Regions from separate parts of the Pantoea sp. Ae19-2 genome, predicted to be linked through region 2. Evidence: predicted binding sites of a transcription regulator. Region 2 holds the regulator's gene; each other region holds the start of a gene.
What was found. Region 2 encodes PhoB, which activates phosphate uptake and scavenging genes when phosphate is short. Its sites were predicted from a motif close to CTGTCATAAAACTGNCNNAT; they were not measured.

Region 1: a site for PhoB is predicted at 2,370-2,389, ahead of serA (phosphoglycerate dehydrogenase). Genes of this name have one in related genera too.
Region 3: a site for PhoB is predicted at 5,991-6,010, ahead of acuI (acrylyl-CoA reductase (NADPH)). Genes of this name have one in related genera too.

Annotation. Positions count from the first base shown of each region.
Region 1 covers NZ_JBCHWE010000003.1:163,133-171,017, reverse strand. The annotation lists gene zapA (cell division protein ZapA) at 1-46, shown strand, start outside; RNA gene ssrS (6S RNA) at 88-271, shown strand; gene AAIE03_RS23010 (5-formyltetrahydrofolate cyclo-ligase) at 292-888, shown strand; gene serA (phosphoglycerate dehydrogenase) at 926-2,164, opposite strand; gene rpiA (ribose-5-phosphate isomerase RpiA) at 2,468-3,127, opposite strand; gene argP (DNA-binding transcriptional regulator ArgP) at 3,316-4,215, shown strand; gene AAIE03_RS22990 (oxidative stress defense protein) at 4,269-5,006, opposite strand; gene argO (arginine exporter ArgO) at 5,117-5,752, opposite strand; gene AAIE03_RS22980 (small-conductance mechanosensitive channel MscS) at 5,895-6,755, opposite strand; gene pflB (formate C-acetyltransferase) at 6,927-7,885, opposite strand, start outside.
Region 2 covers NZ_JBCHWE010000001.1:2,817,393-2,825,277, reverse strand. The annotation lists gene AAIE03_RS13140 (AAA family ATPase) at 1-2,478, opposite strand, end outside; gene sbcD (exonuclease subunit SbcD) at 2,475-3,671, opposite strand; gene phoB (phosphate response regulator transcription factor PhoB) at 3,869-4,558, shown strand; gene phoR (phosphate regulon sensor histidine kinase PhoR) at 4,573-5,886, shown strand; gene AAIE03_RS13120 (PstS family phosphate ABC transporter substrate-binding protein) at 5,906-6,826, shown strand; gene AAIE03_RS13115 (cobalamin-independent methionine synthase II family protein) at 7,146-7,885, shown strand, end outside.
Region 3 covers NZ_JBCHWE010000001.1:163,882-171,766, forward strand. The annotation lists gene cydB (cytochrome d ubiquinol oxidase subunit II) at 1-638, shown strand, start outside; gene AAIE03_RS00790 (DUF2474 domain-containing protein) at 640-807, shown strand; gene AAIE03_RS00795 (helix-turn-helix domain-containing protein) at 1,039-1,905, shown strand; gene AAIE03_RS00800 (hypothetical protein) at 2,074-2,268, shown strand; gene AAIE03_RS00805 (siderophore-interacting protein) at 2,468-3,292, shown strand; gene AAIE03_RS00810 (PadR family transcriptional regulator) at 3,376-3,906, shown strand; gene AAIE03_RS00815 (Rdx family protein) at 3,921-4,214, opposite strand; gene acuI (acrylyl-CoA reductase (NADPH)) at 4,919-5,902, opposite strand; gene AAIE03_RS00825 (ornithine decarboxylase) at 6,515-7,885, shown strand, end outside.

The DNA.
Region 1 (7,885 bases), on a different contig from region 2:
TGAGCAAGGTCGCATTGCAGACCGACAGGGTCCAAAGTTTGAATAACACTTCGCAGTTGACTGTGGTAGAGTAACTTCGAAGACAAAATTTCTCTGAGATGTTTGCAAGCGGGCCAGTCCCCTGAGCCGATATTTCATACCACAAGAGTGTGGCGCTCCGCGGTTGGTGAGCATGCTCGGTCCGTCCGAGAAGCCTTAAAACCATGACGACACACTCACCTTGAACCAAGGGTTCAAGGGTTACAGCCTGCGGCGGCATCTCGGAGATTCCCTCTTTACTACCCGGCCATCATGACGCATACCCCGTTAACCTCAACGCTTCGTCAGGACATTCGCCAAACGATTCGGCAGCGACGCCGGTCGCTCACTCCCCCAGAACAACAAACCTTTGCCCTACAGGCTGCTGAACGCATGCTGGCGTTTGAGCCGGTCATTCGTGCTCAGACCGTAGCGTTGTTTCTCTCGTTCGACGGGGAACTGAATACCACTCCGCTGATTCAGGCTTTATGGCGGGCAGGCAAAAACGTTTATCTCCCGGTGCTTCATCCTTTTAGCCCCGGCAACCTGCTGTTTTTACGCTACACGCCGCAAAGTCACCTGGTCACCAATCGCCTGAAAATTCTTGAGCCTAAGCTGGATGTTCGCGACGTGCTACCGCTGAATAAGCTGGATGTACTGGTCACGCCGCTGGTTGCCTTCGATGAAACAGGCCAGCGTCTGGGGATGGGCGGCGGGTTTTACGACAGAACGCTGCAGCACTGGCAGCAGCACGGTTTCTACCCGGTTGGCCTGGCGCATGATTGCCAGCAGGTGGAGACGTTGCCGGTAGAACAGTGGGATATTCCTTTGCCTGCCGTGGTGACGCCATCGCGCCTTTGGCAGTGGTGATGCCACTTCCCCCTTCGGGGAAGAGGCCATGGTCAGATCAGTACAGCAGACGGGCGCGGATGGTGCCCGGAATCGCTTTCATTGACTTCAGCGCTTTCTCAGCCACATCTTCCGGCGCATCAATATCAATTACTACGTAACCCATGTGCGGCGTGGTCTGCAGGAACTGAGCGGCAATGTTGATACCCTGCTCAGCAAAGATCTGGTTAAGCGCGGTCAGAATGCCAGGGCGGTTCTCATGAATGTGCAGCAGGCGGCTGCTGGTGCCCCCGTGCAGCGGCAGAGAAACTTCCGGGAAGTTAACCGCAGACAACGTAGAGCCGTTATCCGAGTATTTCGCCAGTTTGCCCGCCACTTCCAGGCCGATGTTTTCCTGCGCTTCCTGAGTTGAGCCGCCGATGTGCGGGGTCAGGATCACGTTATCAAATTCGCACAGCGGAGAGTTAAACGGATCGCTGTTGGTGGCCGGTTCGGTCGGGAAGACGTCGATAGCCGCACCAGACAGATGCTTGCTGGAAAGCGCACCGCACAGAGCAGGAATATCTACCACCGTACCGCGAGAGGCGTTGATCAGCAGAGAGCCCGGCTTCATCAAGGCCAGCTCGTTCGCGCCAATCATGTTTTTGGTGGAGGCGTTTTCCGGCACGTGCAGACTAACCACATCGCTCATATTCAGCAGGTCGGAGAGATGCTGAACCTGAGTCGCGTTGCCCAGCGGCAGCTTGTTTTCGATATCGTAGAAGTAGACGTGCATCCCCAGGGATTCAGCCAAAATCCCCAGCTGCGTACCGATGTGGCCGTAGCCAATGATGCCCAGCTTTTTACCACGGGCCTCAAAAGAGCCTACCGCCAGCTTGTTCCACACGCCACGGTGCGCTTTGGCGTTAGCTTCAGGAATGCCACGCAGCAACAGCAGCAATTCACCAATCACCAGTTCAGCAACGGAACGGGTGTTCGAGAACGGGGCGTTGAACACCGGAATACCGCGCTTCGCCGCCGCATCCAGATCAACCTGGTTGGTGCCGATGCAGAAGCAGCCTACAGCCACCAGTTTTTCAGCCGCGGCAAAGATCTCTTCGGTCAAATGGGTGCGGGAACGCAGGCCAATGAAGTGAGCATCACGGATCGACTCTTTGAGCGCTTCGGAATCCAGCGCGCCTTTATGGAATTCAATGTTGGTGTATCCCGCTGCACGGAGGCTGTCTACCGCCTTCTGGTGCACGCCCTCCACAAGCAGGAATTTAATTCTGTCTTTATCCAGTGATACTTTTGCCATTTCCCGACCCTATTTTCAGTGCTGTTGTATTCGTTTTTAGGCGGTGATGCGCCACCGCCTATAAGTTACCCTTCTGTCAAAATATCAAAATCTACGTTTGGGGCAATATGAACGATTGCGTCGCCGTATCGTCAGGCGGGAATAAGGCGGCGAGAGTCAGAATAAAATGCTGAGCGGGAGAGTGAACCAGGCATGAATCACAGAACTGTTACCAAAATGTGATATATGTCACCAAAAATGCGGTTAAAATAATTTGTCATTTTTTATACGGTTTTTTGGGGCGCAGCACGCGCCCCGGTCAGATCATTTCACGATGGTTTTTACGCCGTCAGCGGTACCGATCAGCGCCACATCCGCGCCACGGTTCGCAAACAGGCCCACGGTAACAACGCCAGGCATACCGTTGATGATGTTTTCCAGCTTCATCGGTTCCATGATGCTCAAACCATGCACATCCAGAATGATGTTACCGTTGTCCGTGACCACGCCTTGACGGTACTCCGGGCGACCACCCAGTTTTACCAGTTCACGCGCGACGGCGCTGCGCGCCATAGGAATCACTTCCACCGGCAGCGGGAAGTTACCGAGAATATCAACCTGCTTGGAGGCGTCCGCGATGCAAACAAACTTGTCGGCAACGGAGGCGATGATTTTCTCGCGAGTCAGTGCTGCGCCACCGCCTTTAATCATCTGCATCTGGTGGTTGATCTCATCGGCACCGTCGACGTAGACGCCTAATGAATCCACCTCGTTGAGATCGAACACGGGGATCCCAAGACTTTTCAGTTTCGCGGTAGAAGCGTCGGAGCTGGAAACAGCACCTTCAATCTGGTGTTTGATGGTGCCCAAAGCATCAATAAAATGCGCGGCGGTTGAGCCCGTGCCCACGCCCACAATGGTGCCCGGCTGCACATACTGGAGTGCTGCCCATCCGACTGCTTTTTTCAGTTCATCCTGCGTCATAATTTTATGCCTGTGATGTGGAAACTGACGCGCATTATAGAGCATGCGGCGGAAAAATGTCCCCGGCTTTGCCGCACTGCAAACCCCATCACGTTCAAGCACAATGTCAGCTTGCTGATTTGGTCTGAATCAGCGGCAAATTTATGTCATAGTGGCTGCACGACGAAATCAGGAGCAGATGAACAACAATGAAACGCCCGGACTACAGAACGCTGCAGGCGCTGGATGCGGTAATTCGTGAACGAGGATTTGAGCGTGCGGCGCAGAAGCTGTGCATTACTCAGTCGGCGGTGTCACAACGTATTAAGCAACTGGAAACGATGTTCGGCCAGCCATTGTTGGTGCGTACCGTGCCGCCCCGCCCCACCGAGCAGGGCCAAAAACTGCTGGCACTTTTACGTCAGGTGGAACTGCTGGAAGAAGAGTGGCTGGGCGATGAGCAAACCGGCTCCACGCCGCTGCTGCTTTCGCTGGCAGTTAACGCCGACAGTCTGGCCACCTGGCTGCTACCGGCCCTTGCGCCGGTTCTGGCCGACTCCCCCATTCGCCTGAATCTTCAGGTGGAAGATGAAACCCGTACTCAGGAACGCCTGCGTCGCGGGGAAGTGGTTGGGGCGGTTTCCATCCAACCTCAGCCGCTGCCGAGCTGCCTGGTGGATCGCCTGGGCGCGCTGGACTATCTGTTTGTGGGGTCGAAAGATTTTGCCGAGCGTTATTTCCCGAATGGCGTCACGCGGTCGGCGCTGCTAAAAGCCCCTGCCGTAGCCTTTGATCATCTCGACGATATGCATCAGGCATTTTTACAGCAGAACTTTGATCTGTCCCCAGGCAGCGTGCCGTGCCACATCGTTAACTCTTCGGAGGCCTTTGTGCAGCTGGCTCGCCAGGGCACAACGTGCTGTATGATCCCGCACCTGCAAATTGAGCGCGAGTTAAATAGCGGGGAATTAATTGACCTGACACCGGGTCTGCTGCAGCGCCGCATGCTCTACTGGCACCGCTTTGCACCGGAAAGCCGCATGATGCGCAACGTGACGGATGCGTTGCTGGAGTACGGGCACAAGGTCTTGAGGCAGGATACGGAATAACGCTTTGATTAACCCTCGCCGGCTGCGGCGAGGGTTAAGGTGAAGATCACACCTTACTGAGCAGGTGCCGCAGGGGTTTGTGCGCCCTGCAGTTCAAACACCACATCGACCTGATCGTCAAACTGAATAGTCTGCTGATCGTAGGTATCCTGAGCGGAAGCCGGTGCAGCCGCGTCCGCTTTCATCATGCGAACCATCGGCGCGGGCTGGTAGTTAGATACGTGGTAACGCACGCTGTAGACCGGGCCCAGTTTGCTGTTAAAGCCTTCGGCCAGCAGCTTCGCCTGGCGGGTTGCATCGTTAATCGCTTCTTTACGTGCTTTGTCTTTGTACTCTTCTGGATGCGCAACGCCCAGCGACACGGAACGGATTTCGTTCAGACCGGACTTCAGCGCGCCATCCAGCAGCTCGTTCATTTTATCCAGCTGACGCAGCGTGACTTCCACCTGGCGTACCGCACGGTAGCCCTTCAACTGAGTTTTACCGTCTTTCAGGTAGTCATACTCTGGCTGTGTGCGCAGGTTAGCGGCATTGATGTCCTTCTTCTCTACGCCATTTTTCTGCAGGAAGGTCAGGTATTGCGCCACGCGATCGTCGGCCTGTTTTTTGGCAGAAGCGGCGTCCTTAGCGGACACGTTGACTTCGATAGCGAGCGTGGCGATATCAGGAACGGCATCGACGCTGGCTGTCCCGGAGGTGACCACGTGAGGGCCGTTTGGCAACTCACCCGCCTGCACAGAAACAGAACCTAATCCCATTAACGCGGCTAATGCTAAAATTTTAAACTTCACTGTAACTCCTCCGTGCTACGTTCCACTGTGATTACGCCGATCAACAAACTCCCGACGTCTGCCAGCAAGCTTAGCCTGTAATGGTAACTTGTCTATCAGATTATGGCGAATTAGCCCACGAGTGCCGCGATGTGCTGCACGCCATCCCGGGCCAGCTGAGCGGCAATAAACCACATCACAATCCCAACCACCCCGTTGATAATGCGCTGCGCTTTTGCGGTACGAAGACGAGGGGCCAGCCAGGCGGCAAGAATAGCCAGGCCGTAAAACCAGAGGATAGAGGCGCTAATGGTTCCCAGCGCGAACCAGCGTTTTGCTTCGTCCGCAAGCTGGCCCCCCAGGCTACCAAGTACCACAAAGGTGTCCAGATAGACGTGCGGGTTGAGCCAGGTCACCGCCAGCATGGTGACCACGATTTTCCAGCGCCCCTGCTTCAACACTTCGGCAGAAGCCAGCTCCAGGTTGCTGCTCATCGCCGTGCGCAGCGCACCCCAGCCATACCACAGCAGAAATGCCACGCCGCCCCAGGTGACCAGCGCCAGCAGCCAGGGAGACTGCATCAGAATGGCGCTGCCGCCAAAAATCCCGCCGCAAATCAGAATGATGTCGCTCAACGCGCACAGGGAAGCAATCATCAGATGGTACTGGCGACGAATGCCCTGATTCATCACGAAGGCATTTTGCGGCCCCAGAGGCAGAATTAGCGCGGCTCCCAATGCAATGCCCTGAAAATAATAAGATAACACGCGACACACCCTTTAACTGTTCATCATTGAGCGTGAGTGTAATGCGCAAAAATTATTAGAGGAAATTGATATTTTTAATCGCTTATAAGCATGGCTAATAATTGCAGGTGAAAATAAGGCCAGCGAAAGCTGGCCCCGGAGGTTATGCGTTATCAGAGTCTTTCATCTGGCGAACGTGAACGTCCATTTGCGGATAAGGAATACCGATACCGTTGGCATCAAGCGCTTTCTTGATGCGCTCCAGCACGTCCCAATAAACGTTTTGCAGGTCACCGCTTTTGCTCCATGCCCGCACCACAAAGTTGACGGATGAAGGGCCAAGCTCGTTCAGGCGCACGGTGATATCGCGATCCTTCAGCACGCGCTCGTCGCTGGTGATGATGTCAGTCAGGATCTGCTTAACTTGATCGATGTCGGCATCGTAGGCCACGCCGATGATGAACTCGTTGCGGCGGGCAGGTTCCCGGGAGAAGTTAATGATATTCCCGGCGATGATTTTGCCGTTCGGCACAACCACGATTTTGCCATCCACGGTACGCAGCGTGGTGGAGAAGATTTGCACGTTCAGCACGGTGCCCGCAATGCCGCCGAGATCGACATACTCCCCGGTACGGAACGGGCGGAAGGTAACGAGCAACACGCCTGCGGCCAGGTTGGACAGGGAACCCTGCAGCGCCAAACCAACGGCCAGACCGGCGGCACCCAGCACGGCAATCACCGAAGCTGTCTGCACCCCGACACGGCTCAGGGCCGCAATCAGCGTGAAGGCAATAATCCCGTAGCGCACCAGCGCGGAAAGAAAGTCGGCGACAGTGCTGTCGATGCTGCGAGCCAGCATCAGGCGATTAACGGCTCCGGAGACCAGACGGGCAACGATCATCCCGGCGATCAAAATGGCCACGGCGGCGACGATATTTACCGCATAGCTCAGGAGCAGCTCCTGATTGCGTACCAGCCAGCCCCCCGCATTATGAATACTGTCTACTACGTTGAGATCTTCCATTTACTGTTCCTTGTCTGAAAAGTTTCTCCGCCCGGTAAGGCAGTTCAAACCGTAAAGGGTAAACAAAAACGCATGGATGTGCCAAGTACGTCACAAAATTGATCTCAAATTGCGTATTAATGCGGCAAAAAAAGGGAAAAGCCCGGACGAATGTCCGGGCTAAAAGTGGGCTTACAACGTTTGTGTGAAGGTCCGGGAAATAACATCCTGCTGCTGCTCGCGGGTAAGCGCGTTGAAACGCACCGCGTAGCCAGAAACACGAATGGTCAGTGTCGGATAATTTTCAGGATGCGCGATGGCATCCATCAGCATTTCACGGTTCAACACGTTGACGTTCAGGTGCTGCCCGCCTTCCGTTTTGACATCGTGGTGGAAGTAGCCATCAAGCAAGCCGACCAGGTTCAGGCAGCGAATGGAATCCTCTTTCCCCAGCGCCGCAGGCACGATGGAAAACGTATAAGAGATACCATCTTTTGCGTAGCTGAACGGCAGCTTAGCCACGGAGGTTAACGAGGCTACAGCTCCTTTAGTGTCTCGCCCGTGCATCGGGTTCGCACCGGGTGCAAACGGCGTTCCTCCCCTGCGGCCATCTGGCGTGTTCCCCGTTTTTTGCCCGTAAACCACATTCGACGTAATGGTCAAAATAGACTGCGTCGGCACGGCATCGCGATAAGTTGGCAGCGCCTGAATTTTCTTCATAAAACGCTCAACCAGATCGCAGGCAATGGCGTCCACGCGATCGTCGTTATTGCCGTATTGCGGATAGTCGCCCTCAATCACGAAATCCACCGCCAGCCCGGTATGGTCGCGCACCGGCTTAACCACGGCGTGTTTGATGGCAGAAAGTGAATCCACCGCCACCGAAAGCCCGGCGATGCCACAGGCCATCGTGCGGTAAACATCCCGGTCATGCAGGGCCATCAGCGAAGCTTCGTAGCTGTATTTATCGTGCATGTAGTGGATCAGGTTCAGGGCCGTCACGTACTGCACCGCCAACCAATCCATAAAGCTGTCGAGGCTGGTCATCACCTTGTCGTAGTCCAGCACATCGTCGAGCAACATTGGCGTTTTCGGCCCAACCTGGATCTTCAGCTTTTCATCCATTCCCCCGTTGATGCAGTACAGCAGCG
Region 2 (7,885 bases):
GCGCGCCAACTGAGGCTGCAAGTTAGCAAGCAACCGCTCACTTTCCTGCCACTGCTGCCAGCGCTGTTGCTGTTCAGCCAGCCAGCTGTCGCGCTGTGCGCTGTCAGGCAGCGTCAGGCCGAAGCCTGCGAATTGTTGCGCCAGCCCCTCCTGGAGCGGCTGAGCATTCGCCTGAGCCTGTTGGTGATGGCGCTGTAAAGTCAGTAACGCCTGGTGTTCGTTCTCCAGCTGCTGTTGCGTCAACTGCAGCGTTTGCTGGTGTTGCTGCTGTGTCTGCTGCTGTTGCAGATGCTGTTCTTTTGCCGCCTGATACGTTCGCTCGGCGTGTTCCAGCGTCTCTGTCTGCGAAGTTAATGCCTGTTCCTGACGGCTTTGCGCCTGCAGCCAGTGGTCCAGCGCGTCGGTGTCGTTCAGAGTGAAGATAAGCGCAAGCTCACCGCTCAGTGCCTGCCAGCGCTGGGTCAATGCATCCAGCTGCTGCACTACACTGGCGAGCTCGTCGCGCAGAGACTGCTGCTGGCCCTTAAGGTGTTTTATCTGCTCATTTTTGGCCGTACCGGTTTCGCTCAGTGCTTCCACCTGTTTTTGCAGCACGGCTTTGCGCTGTTGGTTGGCGCTGACTTCGAGCGTGCGGTAGGTTTCAACCGCGGGGTGTTCGCAGGAACCGCACAAAGGGCAGGGTTGCCCGGCCTCCAGCCGCGCCCGGTGTTCTTCCAGATCGGCAATATGGCTTTCAAGCTGGCAAATCTTCTCCACGTCGGTGAGTTGCTGTTTTTCCCGCTTCCATGTTTCCCGCAGCGTCAGTAATTCAGCCTCAGCCTGCTGGCAGGCTTTTTCCAGATCCTGTAACCGTTTTTCATACTGACCGCGCTGCTGATGTAGCGGCTGCCACTGGGCTGCAAGTAACGTCAGCGTCTGACGTGCGTCACGCTGTTGAGTTAACTGCTTTAAGGCCTGACGCAAGGCTTCGGGAGGATGCGCCTTATGGAGCGATGTTAGTGCTTGCTCAGCGTCAGACAAGGTCTGCTGCGTGAGTTGCCCGGCCTGCTTCAATGGCGCAAGCTGTTGTTGCAGCTGTTCGACCTGCTGCTGGCGCTGATGAAGCTGCAACGCCTGTTGCTGAATTTGCTGCGCCGACGCCGCCTGATCGGTTTCATGGCGGGCCAGTTGAGCAAAGCGGTCCTGCCACAGCGGAAGATTTTCGCCCCAAACCGGCATATCCGCCAGCTGTTGCCGACGCGCCTGCTGCTGTGCCAGCGCCTGCTGGAGATCGCTGACCTTATGTTGCTCGGTTTGCATCGCCTGTTCACGCTGCGTACAGCTCGCCTGCTGCTGTGCGGTTTCATGCTGCAGCTGTTGAATTTGCTGCTGCAGGGCCGAGAGCGCCTGATCGAGTGGAATAACCTGTCCGCTCAGTAGCGTTTCCTGCTGGTGCTGTTGCAAACGCACCTGTTCGCGCGCCGCTTCGGTTTCCTGATAACGCTGCTGCAACTGCTGCTGCTCGTGGGCCGTCGCCTGCATCTGCTGGTTTAACTGCTGCTGACGCTGTTGCAGCTCCGCGCGTTCAGTCTGCAGGTTGTCGCGCTGTTGCAGCGCACCGCGCAGTTTTTCTGCCGGTTCACTTCGTGCCAGACGCTGGCGATCGGCCTCTGCCGCCTGACTCGCCGCGTTGGCGGCCTGACGGGCGGCGTTCACCTGTTCAGCATCCGCGCTCAGCTGCTGTGCCAGCTGCAGCCACTGCTGCTGCCGCTGAGCGGTGTCAAACTGACGGCTGAGTTGCTGCTCGGCCTCAGTCAGGGCTGCCTGCTGTTGCTGCAGCCCGGCGCGGGTCGCCTCATCAAGCAGTGCCATGCCGCCTGCCCGACTGCGCATCAGTTCCAGCGCATTTTTGGCTTCTTTATGGCGCTCAAACGCGGCCATGGAAACCAGCCCGTAAATTTCCGTTCCGGTCAGCTCTTCCAGCAGCTCTGCGCGCTCATTCGCTTTGGCGTTAAGAAATGCGGCGAACTGGCCCTGTGACAGCATCATTGAACGGGTAAAACGTTCAAAATCCAGGCCGCTAAGCGTTTCGGTAAGCTTGAGCTTGTCGCCCACTTTGTCTGCAACGATCTGATTATCTGCGCAGCGAGCCAGCTCGACGCGGGGAGCCTGCAGTTTGCCGTCGGCCGTGCCTCGTGCGCGGTTCTGGCTCCAGAATGCCCGCCAGGCCTCACCTTTGATTTCAAACTCGACTTCGGCCAGGCACTCGGCGCAGTCGCGCGTCATCAGCGGGTTGTGGCCCTGAGAAATCGCACCCAGGCGCGGCGTCTGGTGATACAGCGCCAGGCAGATAGCGTCCAGTAAGGTGGTTTTACCGGCACCTGTCGCGCCGGTAATGGCAAACAGACCATTACTGGCGAAAGGTTCGGTGCGAAAATCGATAAACCATTCTCCTTTCAGCGCATTCAGGTTTTTGAATCGCAGCGTGAGGATCTTCATGGGTTCGCCTCCAGGTCGGCCAGCGTCTGCTTAAACAGGGTCGTGACCTGGGCGATCTGCTTGTCATCAAGCTCCTCATTAAGCGCCAGGCGTCGGGCAAAAACCTCTTCGACCTTAAGTTCGCTCAGGGTTTCGTTATCCGTTTGCGCCAGGCTGTGCTGGCGCTGTTCACGACTGCGGCGTAACAGCAGCACTTCCACCGGTAAATCTGCCGTTAGCGCTTCAACCTGGCGCTGCAGATCGCTTAAGTACTCTTGGGTGGTGACTTCTATATCGAGCCAGACCGGCTTCTCTCCGCTGGGAGGGGAAAGGTGAGCGAGCTGCTCACTGATTTGCGCCAGGGAGCCTTTAAGCATCTGCATCGGCTGGAAGGTGGGAACCGGCAGGGTCAGGGTTTCCAGGCCGTGCGGTCTGAAAGTCAGCAGACAGACACTTTTTTCGCTGCCCAGCTCGTCAAAGCTCAGCGGAATAGGGGAGCCGCTGTAGCGAATATGGTCGCTGTTCGCGACGCGCTGAGCGCGATGAATATGTCCAAGGGCGATGTAATCGGCCGGCGGAAACGCCGAGGCAGGAAACGCATCCAGCGTGCCGATGTAGATATCGCGCACGGAGTCACTTTTGCTGACGCCAAGGGCGGTAAGGTGGCCGGTCGCCACGATCGGCAGGGACATGTTCAGCGCCTGTGCCGCCGCAAAGCTGCGCTGATAATGGGCGCTGATGGCCTCCAGCAGGCTGAGCTGTTTATCCCGTCCAGACTGACCGGCCTGGCTGCGCATAATGTCGCGCGGGCGCAGATAGGGAATCGCGCACAGCAGCGCGCCGGGTTCACCCTGACGGGTTGTCAGGATCATGACGTCGTCACTCTCCTGCGGCGTGGCAACGACCCGGGTGTTCAGACAGGCCAGCAGTTCGCGCGATTCATTCAGCGTTGCCACCGAGTCATGATTGCCCGCCAGCACCACCAGTTGACAGCCGCTGGGCTGTAACGCCACCACGAAGCGGTTAAACATTTCACGCGCATAGCTGGGCGGCGTACCGGTATCAAACAGGTCACCCGCCACAATCAGCGCATCGACCTGATGCTGTTCGATCTGTATTAACAGCCAGTCAAGAAAGGCCTGGTGCTCGGCGGCGCGGCTCTTGTTATAGAAGAACTGCCCCAGGTGCCAGTCCGCGGTGTGAATAATGCGCATAAAACTCCCTGCCAAATCGATTTGCCCGGCAATTATACTGGCTCAGTCACTAAAGCCACAAAACATGTCGTCATGTTGTCATAAATGGTTGTTGCAGGCCGGTTTTTATGGCTAACTTTTTCATAAAAGTGTCACAAAACTGACGCATAATGGCGCCGCAAATATCAGTGAAAGCCGTCCTACCTGCAGGAGTAATAATGGCTAAGCGCATTTTAGTTGTGGAAGATGAAGCTCCAATCCGTGAAATGTTATGTTTCGTACTGGAACAAAACGATTATCAGCCGATTGAGGCAGAAGATTATGACAGCGCCGTCAGCAAGCTGATTGAACCCTGGCCTGACCTGATCCTGCTGGACTGGATGTTACCCGGCGGCAGCGGCATACAATTTATTAAACATCTTAAGCGTGAAGCCATGACGCGTGATATACCGGTCATGATGCTCACCGCGCGCGGCGAGGAAGAAGATCGTGTACGCGGACTGGAAGTCGGTGCCGATGACTACATCACCAAACCGTTTTCCCCGAAAGAGCTGATGGCGCGAATTAAAGCCGTTATGCGTCGTATTTCGCCGATGGCGGTAGAAGATGTGATCGAAATGCAGGGCCTGAGCCTGGATCCCTCTTCGCATCGCGTGATGTCAGAAACCACACCGCTGGAAATGGGGCCGACAGAATACAAGCTGCTGCATTTCTTTATGACCCATCCTGAACGTGTTTACAGCCGTGAGCAGTTACTCAATCATGTCTGGGGCACTAACGTCTATGTTGAAGATCGTACGGTTGACGTTCATATTCGTCGTTTACGTAAGGCGCTGGAACTGACCGGCCACGATCGCATGGTACAAACCGTACGCGGAACAGGTTATCGTTTCTCTGCCCGCTTTTAAACGGAGCTTTAACCGTGCTGGAACGCCTCTCCTGGAAGAGATTACTGTCCGAACTGGTGCTGGCGTGTCTGCCTGCGCTGGTGCTCGGCCTGCTGTTCGGCTATTTGCCGTGGCTGCTGTTACTGAGCGTAGTCGGTATTTTACTGTGGCATTTTTACAACCTGATGCGCCTGTCTCACTGGCTGTGGCTGGATCGCACGATGACGCCACCGTCCGGACAGGCCAGTTGGGAACCGCTGTTTTACGGGTTGTATCAAATGCAACTGCGCAACCGGCGGCGGCGGCGCGAATTAGGTAATCTGATTAAGCGGTTTCGCAGCGGCGCGGAGTCGCTGCCGGACGCCGTGATACTTACCACCGAAGAGGGCACTATTTTCTGGTGCAACGGCCTGGCCCAGCAGCACCTGGGGCTGCGCTGGCCAGAAGATAACGGGCAAAATATCCTTAATCTGCTGCGTTATCCTGAATTTTCTCGCTATCTGCGGCAACGTGATTTCGATAAGCCGCTTACGCTGGTGCTGAATAACCAGCACCACATGGAATTCCGTGTGATGCCCTACAGCGAAGGCCAGTGGCTGATGGTGGCTCGCGACGTAACCCAGATGCATCAGCTTGAAGGGGCACGGCGAAACTTCTTTGCCAACGTCAGCCATGAACTGCGCACGCCTTTAACGGTGCTTCAGGGCTATCTGGAAATGATGAATGACTCCGTCATGAATCAGCGCTCACGGGACAAAGCGTTGCACACCATGTCGGAGCAAACCCGGCGAATGGATAGCCTGGTCAAACAGCTCCTGACGCTGTCGCGCATCGAGGCGGCTCCGGCCATTAATCTGAAAGAAAAGGTTGATGTACCGGTTATGCTCAAACTCCTGCAGCATGAAGCTGAAACCCTGAGCGGCGGACGTCACGCCATCCATTTTCATACCGATCCTCACCTGAAAGTGTTTGGCAATGATGAACAATTACGCAGTGCTATCTCCAACCTGGTCTACAACGCGGTGAACCACACGCCCGAGGGGACGCGCATTGATATCAGCTGGCTGCGCAGCAAGCAGGGCGCGGTATTTACAGTCTGTGATAACGGCCCCGGCATTCCACCTGAGCACATCCCGCGCCTGACAGAGCGGTTTTATCGGGTGGATAAAGCGCGTTCACGTGCGACCGGCGGCAGCGGTCTTGGGCTGGCCATCGTGAAGCATGCGCTCAGCCATCACAATGCGCGGCTGGAGATCACCAGCATCCCGCACCAGGAAACCTGTTTTACCTTTACCCTGGCACCACGGTTGATTGTGACTAACGGGATGCAGGAGAATGCGGTTCATTAACTGCTGACGGACCGGAACGATGCGCCTTCTTTTTTTGCTGTTCTTTTCTCTCTTGCCTGCCTTGGTGCAGGCACAGCCTATGATGCTTTCAGGCAATCTCAGCAGCGCAGGCTCGGACACGCTCGGCTATCTGATGACCCTGTGGGGCGATGACTTTAGCCGTCAGTCACCCGGGGTAAATGTGCAGGTTCAGGCATCGGGCTCCTCAACGGCGCCAACCGCGCTGACAGCCGGATCCGTCCAGTTAGGGGCAATGAGCCGTCCCATGCAGGCGGATGAGCGCCAGGCGTTTGAGGCGCGATACGGATATCCTCCGTTGGCCGTGCCGGTAGCGATGGACGCGTTGGTGGTGGTGGTCAACCAGCGCAATCCGCTGACGTCCATCGATCCCCGCCAGCTTGATGCGTTGTTCTCCGTCACGCGTCTGTGTGGCGCAAACGAGGTGCCCGAACGCTGGGGCGATTTGGGTCTGCATCAGGCTGAGTGGCAGCAGCGATCTATCCAGCGCTATGGCCGCAACTCGGCCTCCGGCACATGGGGATTCTTCAAGCAGCAGGCGCTGTGTCAGGGCGATTTCCGCAACGACGTGGCGGAGTTTCCCGGCTCGGCGGCGGTGGTACAGGCGGTCGCCGGGGATCCGCGCAGCATCGGTTATGCCAGCTTCGGTTTTCACCTGAGTGGGGTAAAACTGCTGCCGGTTATCACAAAAAGGGGGGAAGCCGTTGCGCCTGATCCTGAATCCATCCGCAGCGGTCGCTATCCCTGGGCACGTCCGCTCTATCTGTACGTTAATAAAGTGCCAGGTAAGCCCTTGCCGCCGTTGTTAGCCGCCTTTCTGGAACAGGTTCTGTCTAGTGCAGGGCAGCAGCGCGTCATCGAGGCCGGCTATCTGCCGCTGTCTGAAACGCAAATGAACCTGGCGCGCGCCTCCCTCCAGTAAGTTTCCCCGCTCGCCCACAGGCGAAGGGGTTACCGCCTTCGCCCATGTTTTCCCGTTCCTGCCGCATGGCTGGCGGGGACCTGTGCCGCATCAGGGGCATAAATTCCCGCCGATTGCCTCGGTGCAAACCTCAAGGGGAGCACAGTCAGAATCCGGCCTCGCAACATGAAATTATTTCATCTCCAGTGAATATTATTCGTTTGCACATGAGCACATCGCGTGGGAATCTACATCCAGACGTTTAGCCATCTGGAAGGCTAAAATAACATTGTGTAACTATTCCCGCCCGAAATTATCTGGCCGGTGACCAGGAGTGATCATGCAAAGACAAACCGCCCCGTTTCGCGCCGACACCGTTGGCAGCTTTCTTCGTCCCGCCGCTATTAAGCATGCCCGCGAAAAATTTCATGCGGGTGAGATCGGCGCTGATGAACTGCGCGATATTGAAAACGACGCGATTCGGGACGTGGTCGCGAAGCAGCGTGAAAATGGCCTCAAGGTCGTGACCGATGGCGAATTTCGCCGTGGCTGGTGGCATTTTGACTTTTTCTACGGTCTGAAAGGTGTTGAGCATTTTGAAGCCGAGCAGGGCATTCAGTTCAACGGCGTGCAGACGAAAGCGCACGGCGTAAAAATCACCGGCAAACTGGGTTTTGACGGGCATCCGATGCTGGACCATTTTCGTTTCCTGCAGAGCGTAGCAGGCGATGCGGTAGCCAAAATGACGATTCCCAGCCCGAGCGTGCTGCATTTTCGCGGCGGCCGAAAAGTCATCGACGCTGACGTTTACCCCGATCTCGATGTGTACTTTGACGATCTGGCACAGACCTACAAAGAGGCGATCAAAGCCTTTTACGACGCGGGCTGTCGCTACTTACAGCTGGACGATACCGTCTGGGCCTACCTTTGTTCAGACGATCAAAAGCGTGAGATCCGCGAACGTGGCGACGATCCAGACCAGCTGGCCCGCACCTACGCGCGCGTCCTGAATAAGGCGTTAGAAGGGAAACCGGCCGACCTGACCGTGGGCCTGCATGTGTGCCGTGGCAATTTCCGCTC
Region 3 (7,885 bases), 2.7 Mb from region 2:
TGCTGGCAACCTTCAGCCAGGGGGTTGCGGTGGGTGCCATGCTGGATGGCATTCCGGTATCAGGTCGTAGCTTCGCCGGATCCACACTGGACTGGCTGGCGCCGTTCCCGCTGTTCTGCGGCGTAGGACTGGTAGTGGCCTATGCACTTCTGGGCTGTACCTGGCTCATTATGAAAACCGAGCATGAGCTGCATCGCAAGATGTCCGCTCTGGCAACGCCGTTGCTTATCGCGCTGCTGGTGATTATCGGCGTGATCAGCATCTGGACGCCGTTTACGCATGAGAATATTTCGCACCGTTGGTTCAGCATGCCGAATCTGTTCTGGTTCCTGCCGGTACCAGTCCTGGTCGTGCTGAGTGCCTGGGGGCTGAGAAGGGCGATCAAGCGTGAGGCGCACTATTCGCCTTTCCTTCTCACCTTAGCGCTGATTTTCCTGGGCTTCTCAGGTCTGGGTATCAGTATCTGGCCGAATATTATTCCGCCATCGGTATCGATCTGGCAGGCGGCGTCACCGCCTCAGAGCCAGGCCTTTATGCTGGTGGGTAGCCTGCTGATTATCCCGATGATCCTGGGCTACACCTTCTGGAGCTACTACGTGTTCCGCGGAAAAATCAAAGCAGACGAAGGATACCATTGATATGCAAACCCAGGTCGACAGCAAAGAACGTCAGAATGAAACCCGGTCGCCGTGGTGGAAACGTGTGCTGTGGCTGGTGGTCATCTATGGGGCAAGTGTGCTGGCGCTCGGTGTGGTGGCCACGCTGTTCAGAATGATGATGACCGCTGCCGGTATGCGAAGCCACTGAGGATTTCTTCTCCGTACGTTTCTTAACCGCAGTACGCGCGCTTTACGCCAGGCTGCACTCTGCCTGTCTACTCAGCCAGCCTTCGGGCTGGCTTTTTAAATAGTAACCCAGGCAATTAATGCGCTTTTTGCCTTTCCACCCTCTCGTTTACCCGGTGCTTCATTACAATCCCTAAGGCTTTTTGTTACTCTTTTATGACGAATTTCCCTTCTGTTTTCTGTTCATACATCAATGCTAAGTCAAACCATAAAAAAACAGCATATTAATGATTTAGTCGACTGGATTGAGGCCAATCTCACCAACGACATCAATATCGACCAGATTACCCTCAAGTCTGGCTACTCCAAATGGCATATGCAGCGTCTGTTTAAAGAGATGACCGGGCAAACCCTGGCGGCCTATACCCGAAAACGACGCCTGACTCTCGCCGCCATGGCGCTGCGGCTGACCCGGATGCCGTTGATTGATGTTGCGGTGCGCTTCGGCTTCGAAAATCAGCAAAATTTCAACCGGGTCTTTAAAAACCACTTTATGATGACGCCAGGCGCCTTCCGTCGCCACAGAGTCTTACCTGTGCGCCATTTTCACGGCCGCATTGCGCAGCGCGCGCCAGTCAAGCAGGCGGTGCTGGTTATACGTGAAGAAGCCCTTCAGCTACAGGGTGAGACAGTGGAGTGGGAGTGCCGCTATGGCGACTATATAAGCGACCGCCATCATCGCGTTGCTGAGCAGGTGCGTCAGGTTGTTCGCGCCCGTCACGGGGCTGCGCAAGGCTGGCTGGGGTTCCAGTACGGGCCGGGAAACGGCTCTGTCGAGCAGCAGCATATTAGCCTGTTTCGTGGCCTGGAAGCACAGCAAACGGCTGATGCACATTCCGCCCTGCCGGTTCGCACCATTGCGCCAGGCCTCTACGCCAGCCTCGCGTGGAGCGGGTCGCCGGACCAGCTCACGCGCTTCATCGCAGACATTTATTATCTGCATTTGCCCAAGCTGGGCGTAGCCTGTCGGCCGGGGATGGATTTACTGTGTCTGGACTTGGCCCGAAGCACGCAGGACAGAATCGAAGGCGTATTTTTCATCCCGGTGACCCAGGGCTGAATGCACATAACGTGCGCCATAATGTGATAAAGCGCACGATTTTATAAGCGGATTAGCTGTGCAGGCGTAAAATTCTTCCTGAAGCTCACAGAGGCGCCATTACCACGGCTTTTATTTCTCAGGGCTGGAATATTCACCTGCTTTCTACGCCTTATCAGGCTAAAACACATGATTAAAATCTCTCAGATATCAGCGATGCTGCTGGCTATCGCGCTGTGTGCGGCCCCAACGTTGGCTGCCGCACAACTGACCGATCCTGCCAATGTGCCCACAGGGTTACATCCTGGATCGCAGGGGACGCATAGCGAGATACTCGGTGACAGCTCCCTGCCGCAAGGCAGTGGACAAAACCCGGCGCGGTAACCACGTTATTACCGCTATCCCCTTAAAAGGCGCCTGAGCGCCTTTTTCGTTTTCTGTGCTTCCTTCCTTTTTGTCCGTGTTTTTTCACAACGTATCGCATTTTTAGTCATTGTTCTTAAGATATATCATGGCTATTCTTAGCGGGTTTATATGAGAATGATTTCTATTTACTTAAGCGGCGCGAAAACAGCTTCTTTGCATGCAGCCGCGTTTACGGAGAGTCCTCGTGCCTACATCTTATTCCCGCCGCTTACCTGAACGCGTGCGTAACGAACTGCGCTTCCGCGCTATCCACGTCGCCGAGAAAACCCGAATTGCCGGGACGTTTTGGCGCATTGTCTTCACGGGCGACGATCTGAAGGGGTTTCATTCTCCCGGTTTTGACGATCACATTAAGGTCTTCTTTCCCCCTGCTGACGGCGCGCCGCTGGCACTGCCGACGATCAACGATGACGGTATTCAGTGGCAAGGCGGATTGCGCCCTGTCGCGCGCGACTATACGCCGCTGGCGTTTGATGGTGCGTCATCGCTGACGCTGGATTTTTATATCCACGACAGCGGTGTTGCCAGCGACTGGGCATCCCAGGCACAGCCGGGTGACAGATTGATCATTGGTGGGCCGCGTGGCTCTCTGCTGGTGCCAACGGATTATGCTTTTCAGCTTTACGTCTGTGACGAAACCGGGTTGCCTGCTTTCAGGCGGCGTAGCAGTAGTGTGGAGGCTCAGGCGCTGCATCTGTTTGCCTGTGCTGATGAGGTGACCGGACAAGCCTACCTGGGCGATACCGGCAATGCCTCTGTTAACTGGCTTGGCAGCGGCAAGATGACGCTGGCGGATTTACCACATTTGACGGCCGCGCTGGACAGGATCGCGATTCCGCAGCACGACGCTTTTATCTGGCTGACCGGAGAAGGGCAGTTCGTAAAACAGCTGTGTGACTATTTCACCACACAGCGCGGGGTTGACGCTGACCTGGTGCGCGCCGTGGCCTACTGGCATCAAAAACCCGCTGCCGTTCGTTAACTGAATTTAAGTGACCTGCCGTTGATTGAATTTCGCCTGATGGCCCACTACCATCAGGCTCTTTCCACTGACTCAGGCAGATAATGAAAATGGATTCGGCACGTTCAGGGCAAGATAACCGCGATGCGCCCTGCAGTGGACGGCGCAAGCGCCGTGAGAAAATGCTTGATGCCAGCGAGATCCGTCTGCTGATGCTGCATTTTATCTCGCAGCGCGCGACACATGGCTATGAGCTGATTAAATGCATTGAAGACCTGTCAAAGGGCGAGTATTCGCCCAGTCCAGGCATCATTTACCCGAATCTGACATGGCTGGAGGAGATGGGGGCTATTCACATCAGTGACCCTCAGGCTGCACGTAAGGCTTACGTGCTCACCGAAACGGGGCAGGCCATGCTAAAGCACGATGCACAGCCGCTGTCAGGTCTCATCGACCGGTTATCGTCTTTGGCAGTGCTGGTCAACAACCGCAGCATTCCTGAAATTGAGCAGGCGATCGATCATTTTAAAACTGCCCTGAACACGCGTCTGGCGCAGCAGGACATTACCGATGAAACCCGGCAAAAGATCGTCGCTGCTCTGATGACTGCGGCAGAGGATATCAGCCGCAGTTAATCTGACGTGGACGATCAGCTGTCGTCCGATCGGTTTTTATCGATATGCCCTAGCGAACGCTCCGGAAAACAAATATCCCTTACCCGCTGCTTGAGTGCCTGAGCATCCGGGAATCCGCCATCGCGCTTGCGCTCCCACAGCAGATGTTCATCCAGGGTGATTTCAAATACGCCGCCGGTGCCGGGACGCAACGTCACGCTGGCGAGATCCTGTGCGAAGGTCTGTAACAGTTCCTGTGCCATCCACGCGGAGCGCAGCAGCCAGTTACATTGGGTACAATAGTGAATGACGACCACGGGTTTTTGCATCTTTCCCTCTCTTTATCATTAATTAACGCTCAGGCCAGCAGGGGCCGCAAGCATGCCGGCCGGGCTTTTCGCATGGGTTTTCTGTTTTCTTTATACGTTGCTAACCCTGACGCGAATCCTCACCCGTGGCAGACAGCAGCGCAAACCTTACCGCATCGCTGGCCGAAACGGTACCGGTGTGCCCCTGCGTTTATTCTGATAAAACATCAAATTAGCGGCTCCGGAACCGACAGCGAAGGTGCCGGGGTAAGGCTGCCTGACGTGAGTGGGAAGCCCTGAAAAAACAGATGGCGGTAAGTCAGGAAGCCCTCTGTAAAATGCTTCAGGACGCTCAGGACGCTCAGGACGCTCAGGACGCTCAGGACGCTCAGGACGCTCAGGACGCTCAGGACGCTCAGGACGCTCAGGACGCTCGGGACGCTCGGGACGCTCGGGACGCTCGGGATGCTCGGGACGCTCGGGATGCTCAGGTAAGCCCGTGAGCCAGGCTTGTCAGCAGTAATGCGAGCCTGCGGGCGGGGAAGATAGCCCGCCCGTAGGCTCAGTCTGGATGAGCCGGGCATTGCCAGCAGGTGAAGTTATCGCCCGCTGGCAGCACTTTCCCGGCAGCCAGAAGTGGTAAGGGAAGGGGCGAGCGGGGCAATTCAGGAACTAAGCGAATGACTGATGCGCCCGCCTTCGTCGCCCCAGGCGGAAGGCGAACGTTAAGCGCAGTCAACCACCAGACGGCCCCGAACTTTGCCATCCAGCAGATCCTGTGCGCCCTGGTGCACGTCACGCAATGGAATGACCGTTGTTATCTGGTTCAGTAACGCGTCATCCAGAAGCTGCCCCAGCCGCTGCCAGGCCTGCTGGCGCAGCGGTTTAGGGCACATCACGCTGTCTACGCCAGCCAGTGTCACACCGCGCAGAATGAAGGGCGCGACGCTACCGGGCAGATCCAGGCCTTGTGCCATACCACAGGCCGCGACCACGCCGTCACGCTGGGTGCCGGCCAGCACGTTGCTCAGCGTATGGTTACCGACGCTGTCGATGGCGGCGGCCCAGCGCTCTTTCCCGAGGGGTTTACCCGGTTGAGCCAGCTCGTCGCGATCTATCACTTCGGCTGCGCCCAAGGTGGTTTTTAAATAGTCTTCATCGCTGGCTCGCCCGCTGGAGGCGATGACGTTATAGCCCAGTTTTGCCAGCAGAGAGACGCTGAAGCTGCCAACGCCTCCGCTGGCCCCGGTCACCAAAACCGGGCCGCTGGCAGGCGTAATGCCTTGTTTTTCGAGTGCCAGCACGCACAGCATGGCGGTAAAGCCCGCCGTTCCGATGGCCATGGTATTCAACGGGGTTAGCGTTTCAGGCACGGCTACCAGCCAGTCGCCAGACACGCTGGCTTTCTGAGCCAGCCCGCCCCAGTGTTTTTCCCCGACGCCCCAGCCGGTGAGCAGCGCCGCATCGCCTTGTTTCCAGTCGGGATGGCGACTTGCTGTGACCCGTCCCACGAAGTCAATGCCCGGCACCATTGGAAACTGGCGCACAATCGGCCCTTTATTGCAGATGGCCAGCGCGTCTTTATAGTTGAGGGTGGAATAGCTGACGTCGAGGGTGACGTCTTCATCGGGTAATTGTGTTTCGGAGAGTTCTTTTAGCTGAGAGCGGTAACCTTGTTCGTCCTTATCAATGACCATTGCCTTAAACATGTATCCTCCGTTAGGCGTAAGAATAATCAGGCAAGTTTACGCCCGATGCGCCGATTAGGGTAGGGCACTGGCCCGACAAGTGCGAGGCTTGGCGCAAACCTGAGGCATTTCCGTGGCGATTTCAGTGGCAATGAGGGAGCGACTGCCAGCGTGCTGAAAAATGCATAATTGCGCATAAATAACAGAAACTTAAGCGGTTATTCACTGGTGTATCATTATAAGTATTTGATATTTAATGTTTTTATATTTTGCATTTATTGACCTGATATTTAAAGTTGTCGGGTTGTTCCTGCGGATAAAAAATGACATTATGACGGCCACTTTTTTCTCGCCACCGCCCGATAACAGAGGACGCTGCCATGTCCGGTTCAATGTGCAACTGCACGTGTCCCCACTCGCCTGAATTCGCGCGCGATCTGTTCTTCGTCATGTCAGTTACACACACATCGTTCACTATGCGGTGAGGCCAACCGGGCCGCTGCTGTTGGACATGAGTAAGGACTACTCTTTACTGATGTCTATCGGTTTATCGCGTCAGACATTATTCGCCGGGGAAATTTCCCCATTGCCGTGCCTCAGGCACCCACTCCCTGACTGTTAGGGATTTGTGTTATGACACCACTGAAAATTGCTGCCAGCGCTGCTGTTGCGCCTAACCTGACCCTGAATACTGCGCGCGACGTGGTCACGCTGGATAATACTGATTTTACCGATGTGGCGGCTGTTGTCGTCTCGCTGGCTGATACGCGCAGTGGCGTGCTGGCGTTGTTACGCCACACGGGTTTTAATTTACCGGTGTTCGTTGCTAATGCCTTTGAAGAAGAGGTGATGCACCTGCCCGGCGTGACCGGCGAACTGAATGGCGAGCCGCAGGACTGGGTAGCGCTGGAAGCGGCGGCTCAGGCTTATGAAGCCGCGCTGCTGCCCCCGTTTTTTGAAACGCTGACCCGCTATGTTGATATGCAGAACAGCACCTTTGCCTGTCCGGGCCATCAGGGCGGCGCATTTTTCAAAAAGCACCCAGCGGGTAAGCAATTTTTTGATTTCTATGGCGAGAACGTTTTTCGTTCGGACATGTGTAACGCTGACGTCAAGCTGGGCGACCTGCTGATTCACGAGGGGTCGGCTAAGCATGCGCAAAAGTTTGCCGCCAAAGTGTTTAACGCGGATAAAACCTACTTTGTGTTAAATGGCACGTCAAGCGCGAACAAAGTGGTCACCAATGCGTTGCTGACGCGCGGTGATTTAGTGCTGTTTGACCGCAATAATCACAAGTCCAACCATCATGGTGCGCTGATTCAGGCGGGCGCGACGCCGGTTTACCTTGAAGCGGCCCGTAATCCGTTTGGCTTCATCGGCGGCATTGATGCGCACTGTTTCGATGATGGCTACCTGCGCGAACAGATCAAGAAAGTGGCGCCTGAAAGGGCTAACGAGGCGCGTCCCTTCCGGCTGGCGATTATCCAGTTGGGCACCTACGACGGCACGGTATACAACGCGCGGCAGGTGGTGGATCGCATTGGGCATCTGTGTGACTACATTCTGTTTGACTCGGCCTGGCTGGGCTATGAGCAGTTTATTCCGCTGATGGAAGGCTGTTCTCCACTGACGCTGGAGTTGAACGAAAACGATCCCGGCATTTTTGTTACCCAGTCAGTGCACAAGCAGCTGGCGGGCTTTTCGCAGACCTCCCAGATCCACAAGAAAGATAACCATATTCGTGGGCAAAAGCGTTTCTGCCCGCATAAGCGCCTGAATAATGCGTTCATGCTGCACGCTTCAACCAGCCCGTTCTATCCGCTGTTTGCCGCGCTAGATATTAACGCCAAAATGCATCAGGGCGAGGCGGGACGCCGCATGTGGGATGAGTGCGTGATGCTGGGGATCGAGGCACGTAAAGCGATCTTTGATCGTTGTGACATGATCCTGCCTTTCGTGCCGGAAAGGGTAAACGGCCAGCGCTGGCAGGATGCACCAACGGAA